One region of the Marinomonas algicola genome, then DNA from elsewhere that is predicted to be linked to it. Evidence: predicted binding sites of a transcription regulator. Region 1 holds the regulator's gene; the other holds the start of a gene.
What was found. The regulator PhoB, encoded in region 1, activates phosphate uptake and scavenging genes when phosphate is short. The targets are predictions, from matches to a motif close to TGTCATANNNNTGTCANA.
Positions count from the first base shown of each region.

Region 2: the regulator PhoB is predicted to act here: its motif matches at 2,823-2,840, upstream of IEZ33_RS14850 (PhoX family protein).

Region 1 covers NZ_CP061941.1:4,230,537-4,240,897, reverse strand. Annotated here, with positions in the region: gene oppB (oligopeptide ABC transporter permease OppB) at 1-555, opposite strand, end outside; gene IEZ33_RS19495 (peptide ABC transporter substrate-binding protein) at 700-2,310, opposite strand; gene cysZ (sulfate transporter CysZ) at 2,632-3,405, shown strand; gene IEZ33_RS19485 (response regulator) at 3,407-4,300, shown strand; gene phoR (phosphate regulon sensor histidine kinase PhoR) at 4,352-5,659, opposite strand; gene phoB (phosphate regulon transcriptional regulator PhoB) at 5,663-6,361, opposite strand; gene ubiA (4-hydroxybenzoate octaprenyltransferase) at 6,446-7,300, opposite strand; gene IEZ33_RS19465 (chorismate--pyruvate lyase family protein) at 7,297-7,851, opposite strand; gene IEZ33_RS19460 (HDOD domain-containing protein) at 7,902-9,161, opposite strand; gene IEZ33_RS19455 (amino acid ABC transporter ATP-binding protein) at 9,269-10,048, opposite strand; gene IEZ33_RS19450 (amino acid ABC transporter permease) at 10,073-10,361, opposite strand, start outside.
Region 2 covers NZ_CP061941.1:3,233,808-3,240,318, reverse strand. Annotated here, with positions in the region: gene IEZ33_RS14870 (sirohydrochlorin chelatase) at 1-250, shown strand, start outside; gene IEZ33_RS14865 (sensor domain-containing diguanylate cyclase) at 358-1,599, shown strand; gene IEZ33_RS14860 (putative quinol monooxygenase) at 1,639-1,989, shown strand; gene IEZ33_RS14855 (P-loop NTPase family protein) at 2,031-2,720, shown strand; gene IEZ33_RS14850 (PhoX family protein) at 2,918-4,822, shown strand; gene IEZ33_RS14845 (putative bifunctional diguanylate cyclase/phosphodiesterase) at 5,133-6,511, shown strand, end outside.

The DNA of each region.
Region 1 (10,361 bases):
GTAGCTGGTGGACATCGCTATAACAGGCATGACTAGGTAAGGCCAAGCCCCACCGTTCCAGCCACCGGGCGGCAGCCAATGGTTATAAATAGAGAAAAATAGGATACATAAAGGTGCCAAAACAAAGTTTGGTAAGACGATACCAAGGTTGGCAAACCCCATAACACTGTAATCTAACCACGAATTTTGTTTCAAGGCAGCGACAATACCGCAACCCACTCCAACCAGCAGTGCGACTAGAAAAGACCAAATACCAATTTCGGCCGATACAGGAAAGCTTTGAGCAATTAGCTCATTGATTGTGAAATCTTTATAGCGAAAAGACGGGCCAAGATCACCTTGAAGTAAACCGCCAAGGTAGTAAAAATATTGATTAATGACCGGCTCATCTAGATGGTATTTGGCGTTAATGTTTGCTAATACTTCTGGCGGCAGAGTACGCTCGCTGGAAAATGGACTGCCAGGAGCCGAGTGCATTAAGAAAAAAGAAACCGTAATCAAAATTAATAATGTTGGAATGGCTTCTAAAATGCGTTTTGAAATAAATGTCAGCATAAAAATTACCGGATTAGGCGTTATAAAAGACGACTAATGCTAGGAACCTGTGGGAGTTCAAGAGATGTCCAGCGCGTAACGCGCTGGACATGCTTTCAACAGAGGCTTTTCACAGTGGAAAAACACTCGGTATGACGCAAAGCGTTAGTGTTTGATGATGTACATATCACGCGCATAAACGTTGTCTTCTGGATTAGGCATATAACCGCCTAGATAGCTTTTTACCAAACGCTTTTCGGTGTATTGGTAAATGGGGGCCACCGCCATGTCTTGTTCAATAGCTACCTCTTCGGCTTTATTGTAATTCTCAGCTGGCTGTTGCATGGTACGAGCATCATGCAATAGCTTGTCGTATTCTGTGTTGCTGTATTTACCGTCGTTATTGCCATGAGTTGTCGTTAGCAGATCTAGCATGGTCGAGGCTTCATTGTAGTCCCCAATCCAACCCGCGCGAGCCACATCAAATTGCTGATGTTTTTTGGTTTCTAGGTAAGTCTTCCATTCTTGGTTTTCTAGAGTGACAGTCACCCCCAAGGTTTTTTTCCACATAGACGCGATCGCAATGGCGATTTTTTTATGGTTTTCATTGGTGTTATAAAGCAAGCTAAATGACAGTGGATTACTTTGTGTGTATCCCGCTTCTTCTAAAAGTGCTTTGGCCCTTTCATTACGTTCTTTTTGCGTCCAAGTTGCGTATTCAGGGGTGGCTGGTGAGAAATCATTGACTACTTCTGGCGTGAAAGAGTAGGCAGGTAGTTCTCCCGTTCCTGTTACAAACTTGGTAATCACATTGCGATCGATGGCATAGGACAAGGCTTTACGAACGCGCACATCGTTGTATGGTGCTTTGGTTGTGTTGAACTGGTAGTAATAGGTACCTAATTTTGGTGTAACGACAACTTCATCAGGCATGTCTCTTAATAGTTGTTTGTAGTGATCATTGGGTAATTCATAGGTAAGATCAATCTGACCTGCCTGAAAGCGTTTGAGCTCGGCATTAGGAGATTCAATCGGTAAATAAGTCACTTTATTGATGATGGTTTTTTCATCGTTCCAATAGTTTTTATTACGACTAAAGACCATTTTTTCGTTGACTATCCACTCGTCCATTTTGTACGCACCGTTAGACACCATATGTTCTGGTTTCGTCCAGTCATCGCCCCACTTTTCGACGACTTTTTTCGGAACGGGGAACATATTCTGGTGAGAGGTCATTTTTACAAAATAAGGTACGGGTCGCTCAAGTGTCACTTGGAATGTGTGGTCATCCACTGCTTTTACACCAAGTGTAGAAGGGTCGGCTTCACCGGCAATGATTTTACTTGCATTGACAATGGACGGAATTTCCATGAACCATGCGTATGGAGACGCTAATGCTGGATCAACCGAGCGTGTGAACGCATAAACAAAGTCTTCAGCGGTAACTGGGTCGCCATTAGACCATTTCGCATCTTGGCGAAGGTGGAAGGTATATTGAGTGTTATCAGCGTTGACATCGTAGCTTTTCGCTACGCCTGGAATTTGGTTGCCGTCACCATCTTGGTTATACAAACCTTCAAACAAGTCTTTTGAGCGAATAGAAGCCGGTGTGCCTTCCATTTTTTGTGGGTCCATTGTTGATGGCTCGGAACCACCTCCACGCACAAGCTCTTGTTTATCTGCTAGCTTTACGCCTGCAGGCACCTCGGCGGCATGCAGTTGCATTGAGGCAAAAGATGCCGTGATTAATGCCGTGGCTAAAAGTGTTTTGTTCATAATGCGATTACTTCCTTTTATGATTAATTGGACTGTTTTTATAATGTTGGGGAAAGAGACCTTTTTTATGGCCTTTATTCCTGTATTTTCGATAGTCAGTTAAATAAACATGAGACTCAATCGAAATTCTGTATGGGCTGATAGAGTTTATGGAACAACAGAATGCAGAGCGTAAATAAAAATACGAATTTATTTTTTTATTCTTTCAACCAAAGGCATTGATTTAATTAGAATAAACCTATCCATAAAAGGATTGGGAAACTGGTTGTTACGGGTCAGTCGTGGTACTGTTAGCACAATCGATTTTTGACGGTATTTAATGTGATTTCGCATCCTTTCAAAGCAATCGGCGCGTTTTTAAAAGCACTCCCATTGCTATTTTCTCCTAGCTTACGTTTATTTGTTTTAGCGCCTCTATTGGCAAATTTCGCTTTAATGGCGATTTTGTACATGTTTGCATTTAGTTTTTTAACGGGAATGACTGACAGCATGATGTCGTGGCTGCCTGAGTGGTTAGGTTTTTTGGACTGGCTGTTTTATGCGTTATTTGGCGTGGTGAGTACGTTGCTGATGTTTTATAGCTTTTCGGTCGGTGTGAATATTTTAGCGGCTCCATTTATGGGGATTTTGGCCGAAAAAACGGAAGAAAAGTTGACTGGAAAGGTGATCCAAGAAACGGTATCCCTGAATTTTGTTTTGTCTATTGTCTGGCATAGCATTCTTAGAGAGCTACAGAAATTAGCCTACTTTTTACCACGATTGCTATTGTTATTATTTATCTCATTTGTCCCTGTGATTAATGTTATTTCTCCTCTTCTATGGCTGCTTTTTTCTGCCTGGATGTTATCGGTACAATACCTAGACTATTCATTTGATAACAATAAGCTTAGCTTTCGAGATATGCGTGCAAGTTTACGGCGCAAACCCATCGTGTGTTGGTCATTTGGCTTTATCGTAATGATTTTATTGACAATCCCTTTTATTAACTTATTCGTTATGCCATTAGCTGTTGTTGCGGCTACCTGCTTATGGTCAGATATATTTACATTGGATCATGGTCTGGATGGTCGTTCGGCTTTTGGAGTAAGAGAGTAAAATGGCGGTTAAAATTTTAGTAGTGGATGATGCAACCTTCACTAGAGACTTAATTCGTCGCACTTTACGTAAGCAGTTCCCTTCTGCACAGCTAGAAGAAGCGGTAAACGGTCGTAAAGCCCAGCAAATGCTAACGAAAATGACATTTGATATGGTTCTTTGTGACTGGGAAATGCCGGAGATGACGGGGGTTGAGCTATTACAATGGTGTCGAGAACAAGATAACTATAAAAAGGCCGATCTTCCCTTCGTCATGATTACGAGTCGTGGCGACAAGAGTCACATTGTTGAAGCGGTACAGTCAGGGGTAACGGATTATCTTGGAAAACCTTTTTCTAGCGAGCAATTAATTAATAAGGTTATGGCCGCTGCCAAGAAGCATGATTTAGTGTCCGCGTTAACCTCACAAGCCAGTCGTAATCCTGCGGCAACGGATGCTCTAGCCGCTATGACAGGTGGTGCATCAAAGGCTAAAAAGGGGGGGATGACAAGTCATACGGCAGGCTCTTTAGATGTGTTGTTGGGTGGGACAAAAACAGGCTCTGCAACAGCCTCAAAGCCAGCTATTACAGCAAAAGTGGCCACAATTAAAGATGTGAAAATTCCCACCATGGTGCGCTTTGAAGGAAAACAATTTCGCTGTATGGTGATTCAGTTCGCTAAATCAGAAGCGACATTATTAATTAAAAGTGATGACGTTGTTCCCGCGGTATTGGGGCAGTCTGTATTGGACTTGGAGTTTTCGGGTACGGTAAATCGACTGAATTATTATGTGCAAAGTGTGGCGACGACAGAGAAAAAACACGATTCCACTTTTTTAACCGTGACCTTGGGTTTAATTGATCAGGATGACGTAAAAGAGAAATTTATTGACGCTTTATTTAAGAGCCTTTAATAGGGATAGCGCTCTCACTTATCGAACCATAAAACCGAATTTATCATGATTTTATTGTTCTTTATGAGCTAAAGGCTGTTGGATACGCTTCCCTGAAAAGTGACAGGAAAAAACGCTACCCTGCCCTGGTTGGCTAGTGATAAGTAACTTAGCATCGTGATGTAAAAGTACGTGTTTAACAATGGCAAGTCCGAGCCCAGTGCCTCCTGTGTTTGAGCCTCGACCTTTATCGACACGAAAAAAACGTTCTGTTAAACGTGGAATGTATCTCGCTTCAATGCCTAGACCTTCATCTGATACCGAAAAAATGCCTTCATCTAAATGATTTTCCCATTTTATAGTAATGTTGCCTCCGTCAGGGGAATATTTTATGGCATTCACAACAAGGTTTGAAAAAGCGCTATAGAGCTCTCGATAAGAGCCATACAGCCTACACTCTGAACGGATCACGATGTGAATAGTATGTTTGGTGCCTATGGCTTGGACGGAATCCACCACATTGTTGACTAATTCGTTGATGTCATGCCATTGATCGATGTCTCTTTTATCATTACTTTCTAAACGTGAAAGTAATAGTAGGTCTTCAATCAACTGTTCCATACGGTTTGATTGCGTGGTCATATTGTCAACACCTTTTTGCATGCTCTTCGGTAATGAGTCCTTAAACATATCCAGGGTTTCCAAATAACCTTTAATGACCGTTAACGGTGTTTTGAGCTCATGGGATGCATTGGCAACGAAGTCTTTACGCATTTGCTCTAGAAGATGCAAGCGCGTCACATCTCTGACAAAAATAAGATGGTCATTCTGATCATACAGAGTGGTTTGAATTTCTAAATAAATGCCTTCTTGAGACGGCGATTTAATAACTAAAGGTTCGGAGAAACGTTTCTGAGTAAAATAGCGGAAGAACTCTGGATTGCGGACGATATTGGTGACCGGTTGCCCTCTGTCGACGGGTTTCATCAAACCTAAAAATTGCCCCGCAGACGCGTTCCACCACTCAAGGTTCCCTAAATTGTCCGCCATAATGACACCTTCTTTCAGTGCCGAGGTGGAGTTTTCTATTCGAGAAAGTGCGCGTCGCATGCGTTTTTTAGATTTTCTTTGCTTCTTTTGCAGTCGATACACAGCATCAAACACGTCGCCCCAAATTCCTGATGCTTCTGGTGGGGAGGCTTTTCCTAGCCGACGAACCCAGCTGTGGAATTGATACAGCTGATATAAATTGGAGCACAGTCCAAACAGCACAAATAAGAATAGGCACATAAATAATTTGCCTATTAAGATGCCAATGGTGAAACTGACAACTAATCCCAGTGTCCAGCGAATAAAAGCCTGTTGCCAAATCGTTTTCATAATTTACTGCGGAGTTCGTTTACTTGAAAATCGATAACCCGTTCCTCGAACCGTTTGGATTAGGTAATCATGAGTTTCGCCGATTGCTTTTCGTAAGCGTCTAATATGTACATCAACGGTACGTTCTTCTACATAAACATTTCCCCCCCAGACTTGATCCAGAAGCTGTGCTCTGGAATACGCTCTTTCTTGATGGGTAATCAAAAATTTGAGTAAGCGGTACTCTGTCGGGCCCATTTCAAGTGGCGTTGTACCAATAGTAACACGTTGGCTTACAGGGTCTAATAATAGCCCATCGACTTCAATAGGCTCGTCTACGCCTTGAGGGTTGGCACGGCGTAGAACGGCTTTTAAGCGAGCCACGAGTTCTCGAGGAGAAAAAGGCTTAGTGATGTAATCATCCGCACCCACTTCTAAACCTTGAATTTTGTTATCTTCTTCGCTTTTAGCGGTTAGCATAATCACAGGTATTTCTGCGGTAAGAGAATCTCGCTTTAACCGTCTGGTTAGCTCTATACCACTGCCCCCGGGCATCATCCAGTCACAAAGAATGAGGTCGGGCCTATTATCAATGATGATTTCGTAAGCTTGTTGGCTGTTTTCCGCCTCAAAGTAATTATATCCCGCCATTTCCAGTGCAATGGCAATCATTTCTCGTATTGATGATTCATCATCAATTATTAATACAGTTTTACTCGTCACAGCATCTACCCCTAAATCGTAATATCCCTATTAAAGACCTTGAATATGACAATTAGATGAAACTGTCATATTTGTGTCTTATATTTATAAAAGATAGTTCAATACAATGCCTAAAAATATACAGTATCCAATACGGTTATTGTCTAAGAACGAGGTAAAGCAAGCTTGCCGCTCTCTATTTTTAGCTTGTTTATACTGTAAAGAGAACAAAATAGCGGCGACGATCAGACTGAGAAAATAAATGAAAGAAAAGGATTTCAGTACACCAACCCACATTAATAGAGAAAGAGCCAGTCCTTGCAATACAGTGATAATGAGTAAATCATTTTGCGCAAATAAAATGGCTGTTGATTTGATGCCAAGTTTTAAATCGTCATCTCGATCAACCATAGCATAGTAAGTATCGTAAGCAATGGTCCATAGTGCATTAGAGACAAATATCATCCATAAGACAGGGTCCGTTAGTGAACCTCCTTGAGCGCTGTATGCCATTGGAATAGCCCATGAAAAAGCCAGTCCAAGAAACAATTGAGGCAAATGAGTGTAGCGCTTCATAAATGGATACAAAGCCGCGAGTCCAAGTCCAATGAAAGAGAGTAAAACGGTTTTCATATCCGTCATTAAGACTAAACCGAAGCTGCATAGACAAAGAACGGAGAACAGTAATAGAGCTTCTTTTTCAGAAACCGTACCGGAAGGGAGAGGGCGATTCTTTGTTCGCTCCACACCGCTATCCACATGTCTATCGGCATAATCATTGATGACACAGCCTGCGGAGCGCATAAAAAAGACACCAAGCATAAAAATGATGACGATTTTCCAGTCTGGGTCGCCATTACTAGATACCCAAAGAGCCCATAGAGTGGGCCAAAGTAGCAGCAGTGAACCAATGGGTTTGTTGAAACGAGTAAGCTGAAGATAAGCTTGGAGTTTTGTCATAATATTAACTGTGTCACTGGTAATGTTGTGATGGCGGGTAAGAAGGCTTCACTTACTAAAACGCCTTTATTGTACTGTTTAAAAATCGATCGGCGAGCCCAAACCGCTTCATTGACGTTATTAAATACGTTGCTTGGAAGAGAGACTATTTCGATAGGACTCCGTACTAACTTTTTGTCTTTGAATAGAAAGCCTCCCAGAGATTGGCTTTTCAGTTGGCTTAAATGACGCCAATGCCCAATTAAAGCGCTTGCTGGGATAATGGAGCGAGCATAAATCATGGGGGTACCATTAATGTTCAAAATCACTTCTCGAACCCTTGTTGCTTCACGTGCACGTAACGACAATGCCTTTCTCTCTCTTTGAGTCGGCTGCCCCCAACCGTCATTAATGACTTCTATGGACAATATCCCCAGTCTTTCTAACAGCGCGGTTAAAGAACCTGTCTCGCGGAGCCAGAACTTTAGATTATTGGGAATACTGTCCATACGAGCTTGAGACAGAGGTTGCCAATGATAGTCAAATTGTTTGGTTACACTGAAATTTAGCACAAAAAATCTCTTTGTTTTCGCAAAAAATAGGTGTTTATTCGTCAGTAAGCCTAGGATTGAAGTAAGTCCACCATTTCCTGTAATTTACTAGAAGAGGATTGTACTTCTTGATAGATGGAAAGGCACTCCTCTTCTGATAGCCCAATTATTTCAAACACACTCGCCTCTATTTTTTGTCCATGATATAAAGCGCTACAGCAATGTAAAACGCCTGCAAGGGTACGCAAATCCTTGTCTTCTTCTATTTGAGGCGTGTGACTGTATCGAATGGCATTACATATTATGCGAGGAAGCCCCCAATGTCTTAATAGCCAAGATCCTAGCTGTTCTTTCGTAAAATGCAATAAATGCATCTCGATAAGTCTGGATGGGAGGTGTGCGTTTGCTTCGAGATGACGAGCTAAGATTGAGAAATGCGTTGGTAGGACGTGCCCAATAACCAAATAACCAAAATTGTGGAGTAAGCCTGCCAAATAAGCGTAGCCTATCTTTGGACGAATCTTTGCTGGCATCCGTTTAACGAGAGCCTCCATAAGGCTTGCATGAAACACCGCATCATACCAAAAGTTCTGATAATGCCTTGGACCATTCTGAGGCAAATCGAGAATACTTTTCATAGAAAGCCCTAATGCTAAATTCATGACCATATCAAACCCCAATACTCTGATAATAGCATCCTCAACAGATTCAATATTACCAGGAGCACCATAATAGGGTGAGGAGGCCCAGCTAACCACTTGAGCCGCAAGGCTAGGGTCTAAGCTAATGACTTTGCACAACTCATCTGTATCAACGTCTTTACGACTGCATAAATTAATGATTTTCTTGGCCGATACTGGTAGCGGAGGCAACTCTAATGTTTCTTCTAACCTCTGTTTTAAGCGAATTGATTGGAAACGGCCTAATGCTGCACTGAGGTGTTCTTTATCAGAGGCATGATTGTCATGTATGGGATGGATATGGTTCGTCTGAATTGTAAAGCTCTCGTAGGAACAATCTATTTTCTCAAAAAGAGAGTCCAGCTCTTCAACCGATATTTCAATATAATCGGCTTGAACGTCTTGGCGTAAAGACACCTTTTTCAATGTTAACAAGCGCCTATCGATTAATGTCGGTATTTTTGATGAGCGGGTAAGTGGATCCCCTAGTTCATTGAAGTGGGTAATTGGCTCTAATCTGCGTTTTGTTATCCGAGAGAGAGCAGACAAATCGAGAATATCGGCTTCTGAAAAGATGACCTGTAGCTTCCCTGCCTGATCGCATAAATGAACAATTCTTGCTTTGATAGCATCAGATACCGGTGTCTGCATACGATATAGCCCGTATAAATAAAATAAGTTAACCAATTTATCAAATTATTAACGATAAAAAGCCCCTAAAAGGGGCTTTTTATAAAACTAAGCATTCAGCCTGAATTTTAGTGGTTCAAAATCTGGCTTAAGAAGTTTTGAGTACGATCATGTTGAGGGTTATTGAAGAACTCATTGGGTTCGTTTGCTTCAACAATTTCACCTGCATCCATGAAGACCACTCTATCGGCAACGGTTTTAGCGAAGCCCATTTCGTGAGTTACACAAATCATGGTCATGCCTTCGTCAGCAAGTTGAACCATGACATCAAGTACTTCCTTGATCATTTCAGGGTCAAGAGCCGATGTTGGTTCATCAAATAGCATAATGCGAGGCTTCATACAAAGGCCGCGTGCAATAGCAACACGTTGCTGCTGACCACCAGATAGTTGACCTGGAAATTTAGCCGCTTGGTTCGCTATTTTAACGCGTTCAAGATAATGCATCGCGATTTCTTCAGCTTCTTTTTTAGGTGTCTTACGAACCCAAATTGGCGCCAAAGTTAAATTTTCCAAAATAGTAAGATGCGGGAAAAGGTTAAAGTGTTGAAACACCATACCGACATCTTTACGAATGGCTTCAATGTTTTTCAAGTTATCATTCATGGTAATACCATCAACAATAATATCGCCTTTTTGATGCTCTTCTAGACGGTTAATACAACGAGTCATTGTCGATTTACCGGAACCAGAAGGACCGCAAACAACGATACGCTCACCTGATTTTACACTGAAGTTGATGTTCTTTAGGACGTGAAAATCACCGTACCATTTATTAACATCGTTAAACTCTATAATTGTTTTTTCGCCCTGCTCTAGTTGAGCCAGTGCCATATTGCGTTCAGTCATTTTTATAGGCCTCAAAAAAATAGTCTAGTTTCGCTTGTGTCCGGTTTCTAATTTGCGTTCTATCGCCATAGAATATCGGGACATACCAAAACAGAAAGCCCAATAAACGAAACCAGCGAATGCATAGCCTTCAACACTTGTACCTAACCAGTTTGAATCGTGAGTAGCGGCTTGAATCCTTCCTAATAAATCAAACATACCGACGATGTAAACTAACGTAGTATCTTTAAATAACCCAATAAAGGTGTTTACGATACCAGGAATTACTAACTTAAGCGCTTGAGGCAAAATAACCAAAACCATAGACTGCCAA
Region 2 (6,511 bases), 1.0 Mb from region 1:
AAGTCACTCTCATAGCCATAGCCATAGCCATAGCCATAGCCATAGCCATAGCCATAGCCATAGCCATTCGCATGCCCTCTCTCACTCTCATGGTGTCTATAAACACATTGGTCACCCAGAAGGTCCTAGAACCATGATAGGTGAGGGCATTTGTTGCTGTTTTATGGGGCAGTTTCCGCAAGATATTTTAGACGCTGAAAAGGATAACGCAGAAAGAGATTGTAGCAAAACCGCGTTTGCACATCGTTAGCGTCAGTGAGCATTCTTTTTTTGTTGGACAAATGGTTAAAAATAATTGTTTATCAGCGTTATTTGTTGCTATTTTAAACTGGTATTTTTTTATTTTTAGGTTTTCAAATGGTTAGGAACCCTCTTTCATTAATGGATTCACGTTACGGCATTATTATACATCGTGACTTTAAGCCTTTGTATGCAGACGAAAAGTGCGCATTACTTTATGGTTTTGAGACATCACACGAACTTGTCGCTATAGATTCTTTGTTGTCTCTTATTGCTGAGGATCAGCGAGCCTTAGCTCAAGAAATGTACACTGCGATAATGAGAGGGGAAAAAGACTCAACAGTACAACTCTTCAAAAACCTTGATCGTCATGGCGTTACTAAGCATATACTGTGTATTGATCATATTATTGAATGGGAAGGTGAGCCTGCATTACAAGTTTCTATTATTGATATGACCTCTCAAGTCGAATCAGAACATTTGTTAAGGGAAAGTGAGCAGCGCTTTCGTGATTTAGTTGAAGGCTCGATTCAAGGTATGGTCATTCATAGTGACTTTAAACCTCTTTTTGTCAATCAAGCGTACGCCGATATGCTTGGTTACGATACAGTCGAAGAAATACTGGCTTTACCCTCTATTGAAGTTTTTTTTGTTGGTGAAGACATATATCGTGCAACGAAAAGAGTGCAATCTATTCTCAATGGTGAATTAAGCAACAATAGAGAGCGTCATTTTAGTCGAACCAAAACAGGTGACGTTATTTGTATTGAGTTAGTTGAAAGGTCAATTGTCTGGGATAAGAAAAAAGTCATTCAGACAGTACTCATTGATGTCACTGAACAGGTTTTATTAGAAAAAAAATTAATTGAGACAGCAAATACCGATAGCCTGACGGAGTTACACAACCATCGTTTTTTGATTGACTCTTTTGACGCTTATTTTGTCGCAAAAGGCTTGTCTAATTTGTCTTGTATCTTGTTAGACCTCGACCGCTTTAAAACCATCAATGATACTTATGGGCATTTAATTGGTGATGATGTTTTGCGGCACTTTTCTACTATTCTGAAAAAAATAGTAGGTAGCCAAGGAATGGTAGGGCGTTACGGAGGTGAAGAGTTTTTAGTGCTGTTGCCAAAGCAAGGGTTAGATGATGCCCTGAACATCGCCAATCAAATCTGTGATAAAACACGGCTAACGCCTTTATTATCTGAGAAAGGAGAAATTTTCTTTACAGTTAGTGGCGGCGTGGTGGAGCATAAGGAAAGTGATCAATCTGTCCATCAAATTATAGACCGTGCTGATCAGGGGTTATATATAGCAAAACAGAATGGTCGAGATCAAATGGTCGTTATAAATTAAGTATTTCTTGAATATAAAATTTAACTACAGGATTTTAAAATGTCAAAAAAAGTGTACTGCATGGCTCAATTTAAGGCGAAGCCAGGCAAAGAAAAAGCCTTGTTTGAGGTTTTACAGTCTTTAGAGCCGAATACATTAAGAGAAGATGGGTGCCTGCAATACATTGTTACTCGACATATACCCAGCCCTTTTGCTGAGGGTAAAAGCTTTCCTATTGTCTTTAATGAAATATGGGCTGATATGGCGTCATTTGAAGCCCATTGCAAAAGGGAGGAAATTGGTGGTTTTTTTGAAAAATACTGTGTAGCGGAAGAGGGGTTAGCTGAAGATTGGAATGTCACCATTTACTCTGATGAGCCAGAGCAATACGACTCTCCAATATTCAGCTAGTTACAAGTGCAATAGGCTTTAATTTTTAAGTTGAGGATAATATGAGTAAAGTTCACTTTATTGGTGGAGAGAAGGGTGGTGTAGGTAAATCGATGACATCTAGATTGCTGGCACAGTACTATATTGATCGTGACATACCGTTTTTAGGATTTGATTGTGACTCCTCACATGGGACTTTTTCACGTTTTTATTCTGAATTTGCGTCTCCAGTTATTATTGGTGAAGAAGACAGCCTTGATGGCATGTTAACGGCTATTGATGAGAATCCAGAAAATGATTTGATTATTGATTTAGCCGCTCAAACGTCTCAGTCTTTGGGCCAGTGGATCGAAGAAACGGATGTATTTGGTTTGCTAGATGAGATGGGTTGCCAAGTATATCTTTGGCATGTGATGGATGACGGAGCCGACTCTGTGACTTTACTGGATACACTTATGACTAAGTACACTCAATCTGGTTTGGCGTTTGTTGTGGTGCAAAATTTAGGGCGTGGAGACAACTTTTCTCGCTTCCATAAATCAAAGACCTATTTAAAAGCGGTTGAGCGTGAAGCGGAATTTTTTGAACTAGCGAAGCTGCAAACAAAGTTAACCCAAAAAATTGATTTTAATAATTCCAGCTTTTGGGCTGTAGCGAATGATCGTCGCCTAATGAATATTGCGGAAAGACAGCGCATGAAAATTTGGCTTAAACATGGTTATTCTCAACTTGATATGCTTTTGAAAGATTAACGAGTATCGTGTCGGTATGGGTTGACACAATCCATACCTTATTAGTCCCCCTATGCCCACTCTTCTAATGTTCTCTTTATTGCTTCTAGAGCTTCACTAAACTGTCACGTCATTGACATATTAATCTATTACATTTGTTCTTAGCATAAGTGCATGATGCTGCTTAATAACTAAATTATGTTTTGGAGTAATGAGAGATGACCACTAAGAACACAGTTGAAATTGGTTTTGATGAGTTTGATGAAATCGTTCGTCCTGCGCCCTCGGTTGTTGATTTTGATAATGTGGCGGAAGCATCCATGTCTCGCCGTTCATTCTTAGGTGGCGGTGCGGCTTTTGGGGCCACCGCGTTTGTCATGGGGTCAACAACGTTATCGGCGGCTAATGCTGTTGCGGCGGGTAATAAGTCAAGCCGATTGGCTTTTGACATGGTAAAAGCAAATGCACTCGACACGGTTACCGTTCCAAAAGGATACAGCTGGCAAGTTGTGACCTCGTGGGGAGATCCATTATGGTCAAAAGCACCTGAACTTGATAAGTCAACAGGTGGTACAGGAGCATCTCAGGAAATGGCATTTGGTGATCACAGTGATGGCCTAGCATTTTTCAGACATAATGGTAAAAATATTTTAGCCGTTAACAACGAATACACAGATTCTAAAACGTTACTGTCTAATCGAGAAGGTGGTATTGCTGTAACAGCCGACGATATTCGCAAATCAAAAGCGGCTCATGGCGTATCCATTGTAGAAATCAATCAAAAAGACGGTAAATGGGGAGTAGTAAAAGACTCTATGTATAACCGTCGTATTACGGCCGACACTGAAATGGCTATAACGGGTCCTGCTCGTGGTCATGCGCTGTTAAAAACATCGTCAGATCCTAAAGGAGAAGTGGCTAAAGGTACTTGGAATAACTGTGGTAATGGGCAAACACCATGGGGAACTTACCTCACTTGCGAAGAAAATTTTAATGGTTATTTTTCTGCCAGTGATGAAAATTATAAGATCAGTCCAGAGTTGGCACGTTACGGTGTAAGTACTAAGGATCGAGGTTATAACTGGGCGATGGCGGACGATCGCTTTGATCTTGTTAAAAACCCAAATGAACCAAATCGTTTTGGATATATTGTTGAAATCGATCCAACTAATCCAAATTCAATGCCGAAAAAGCGTACGGCACTAGGTCGCTTTAAGCATGAGAATGCTGAAGTAGCGATTGCGGCAAACGGCCATGTTGTTGTGTATTTAGGTGATGATGAGCGAGGTGAGTTTTTATACCGCTTCGTTTCAGAAGGAAAATACACGGCGGGTGGTGATCATTCTGAATTGCTTTCAAAAGGTACTTTGTTTGTTGCTAAATTTCATGAGAATAATAAAGGTGAATGGCTTGCCCTTACACCTGAAACCACAGGTATGACAGACGCTGAAATTGCGATTCATACTCGTCTAGCGGCGTCTAAAGTGGGCGCAACGACCATGGATCGCCCAGAGTGGGTTTCATCGAATCCGAACAAAGTAGAAGTGTATTGCTGCTTAACCAACAATAAAAACCGAGGAGTGAAAACCAACGCTGGTGGTGATGCGACTCCTGCTGTTGGGCCTAACCCTCGAGTTAAAAATAACTTTGGCCAAATCGTGCGTTGGAAACCAATAAACGAAGATCATACTTCTCAAGAGTTTAATTGGGATTTATTCTTGTTAGCGGGTAATCCTGCTGTCTATGATGACGCCAATGCTGGTTCTAAAAACATTAATCAAGATAACATGTTTAACTCTCCCGATGGACTTAAGTTTGATTCAAAAGGATTGTTGTGGATTCAAACCGATGGAAATTATTCCAATAAAGACGGTTTTGCTGGTCAAGGTAATAACCAGATGTTGGTTGCTGACACTGAAACGGGTGAGATTCGTCGTTTCTTGGTTGGACCAAATGAATGTGAAATTACAGGAGCGGCTTGGAGTTCCGATAAAAAAACGATGTTTATCAGTGTTCAACATCCAGGGGAAAAAGGCAATTCAAACTGGCCTGATGGCGGTGACTCTATTCCTCGTTCAAGCGTTATTGCGATTACACGTGATGACGGTTCTGTCATTGGTTAAAAAGTGATTAGGAAAAAGCCACGTCTAAGTAATTAGGTGTGGTTTTTTTTTGTCTATTAAAAAGAGAGAGGGGCTATTATTTTATTCATTCTAAAAAGAGTATTTTTATCAACTCTTTTTAAATCCACCTATTATTATTCAGAGAGTTATATATACTGTTTGCAGTATTTTTTAATTGGTTAATTCTAATACAACTGGTCAAATAATGTAGTCAAAAAAATGTAATAATGTGGTATTTTAACTAAAAAGAGTGATGATTTTAAAAGGGCTATCTGAGAAGATAACGCTTTTATATCCTTAGGAGGTTAGGTTGCAGTTTGCGTTTACTCGTTCATTGTTTGGTAAGCAAGCCATTGCCACATTATTGCTAGCCGTTATCCTCAGCCTCATTGTGAGTGCACTTACCTTCTATTCAAATGTAATCTCCAGTCGTGAAGCCATTTCCCAAGAGTTTAATGCATTGCTAGCTGTTGTTGAAAAGCCAGCGGTTCAGGCGGCTTTTAGGATAGACGAAGTGTTGGCTCAACAACAAATTAATGGACTAATGCAAAACAAATATGTCTTAAAAGCGGAAATGCTGGATGAAAATGGCAACATATTTGCCTCAAGTTCGAGAAGTGTACAACATTCGGTTTTTTATATAGAGATGGCGAATTGGTTGTTACCAAAGATCGATCAGTTTGAGTTGGTATTACGCTATGAAGACCGTAATGTTATTTTGGGAAAAATTATTTTAACCGCCGATAGAGAATTTTTAATAGAAGAGATTCTGGAACAGAATGTCCTTTTGTTAATCGGTTCCTTAGTAAAAGACATTCTATTGGCGTCTTTGATATCGTTGTTCTTTTACTACATGGTTACTAGACCACTTAAAAAACTCACCGTTACCCTATCTGAATCAAGTCGTAAATCGATACATAGGCTTCCAATTATTACACCGGCAGGACACGAGAATGATGAACTCGGAGAATTAAGTCGGGTATTTAGTAGAGTATTTCAAAAATTAACCGATACACATACGGCGCTTGAATACAATATCGTTCATACACAAGCGATTATTGCTCACGCTGGCGACGCCATTTTTCTAGTAGAAGAAGATGGAAAAATTTGTTTGGTAAATAAAGCAAGTGAGCGTCTTCTTGATCGTAAAGAAGATAAGTTATTAGGTTGTTATATGGAAGAGTTTCATACAGCAAAGGGATGGGAGTATTTTAACGATTTACTGGTTTCTTTAGCGCTTGATCAACCTCTTACATTGGAAACACACTATCTTTCAGATAATGGCATTAAAATTCCTGTCGAAATTAGACTGATAAAATACAATTTACAGCATAAAGTAGAAGTACTGTTGTTAGTACGAGATATTTCGGCACGAAAGGAAGCTGAGGATAGAATTAATCGTTTGGCTTTTTATGATCCTTTAACGCAGTTGCCGAATAGACGATATTTATTAGATCGATTGGATAGTTTTAGCCGAAGTAATAAAAAAGAGAAGAAAACCGGTGCTTTATTATTCTTAGATCTAGATCGATTTAAAAATATAAATGATTCGTTAGGCCATAATGTAGGCGATAATTTACTGCGTTTAGTTGCTGCGGATTTAGAAAGCCTTAACCGAGATGAGGTGGTAACGGCGCGACTTGGAGGTGATGAGTTTGTTGTGCTCTGGCCAAATATTGAAGGTAGTGA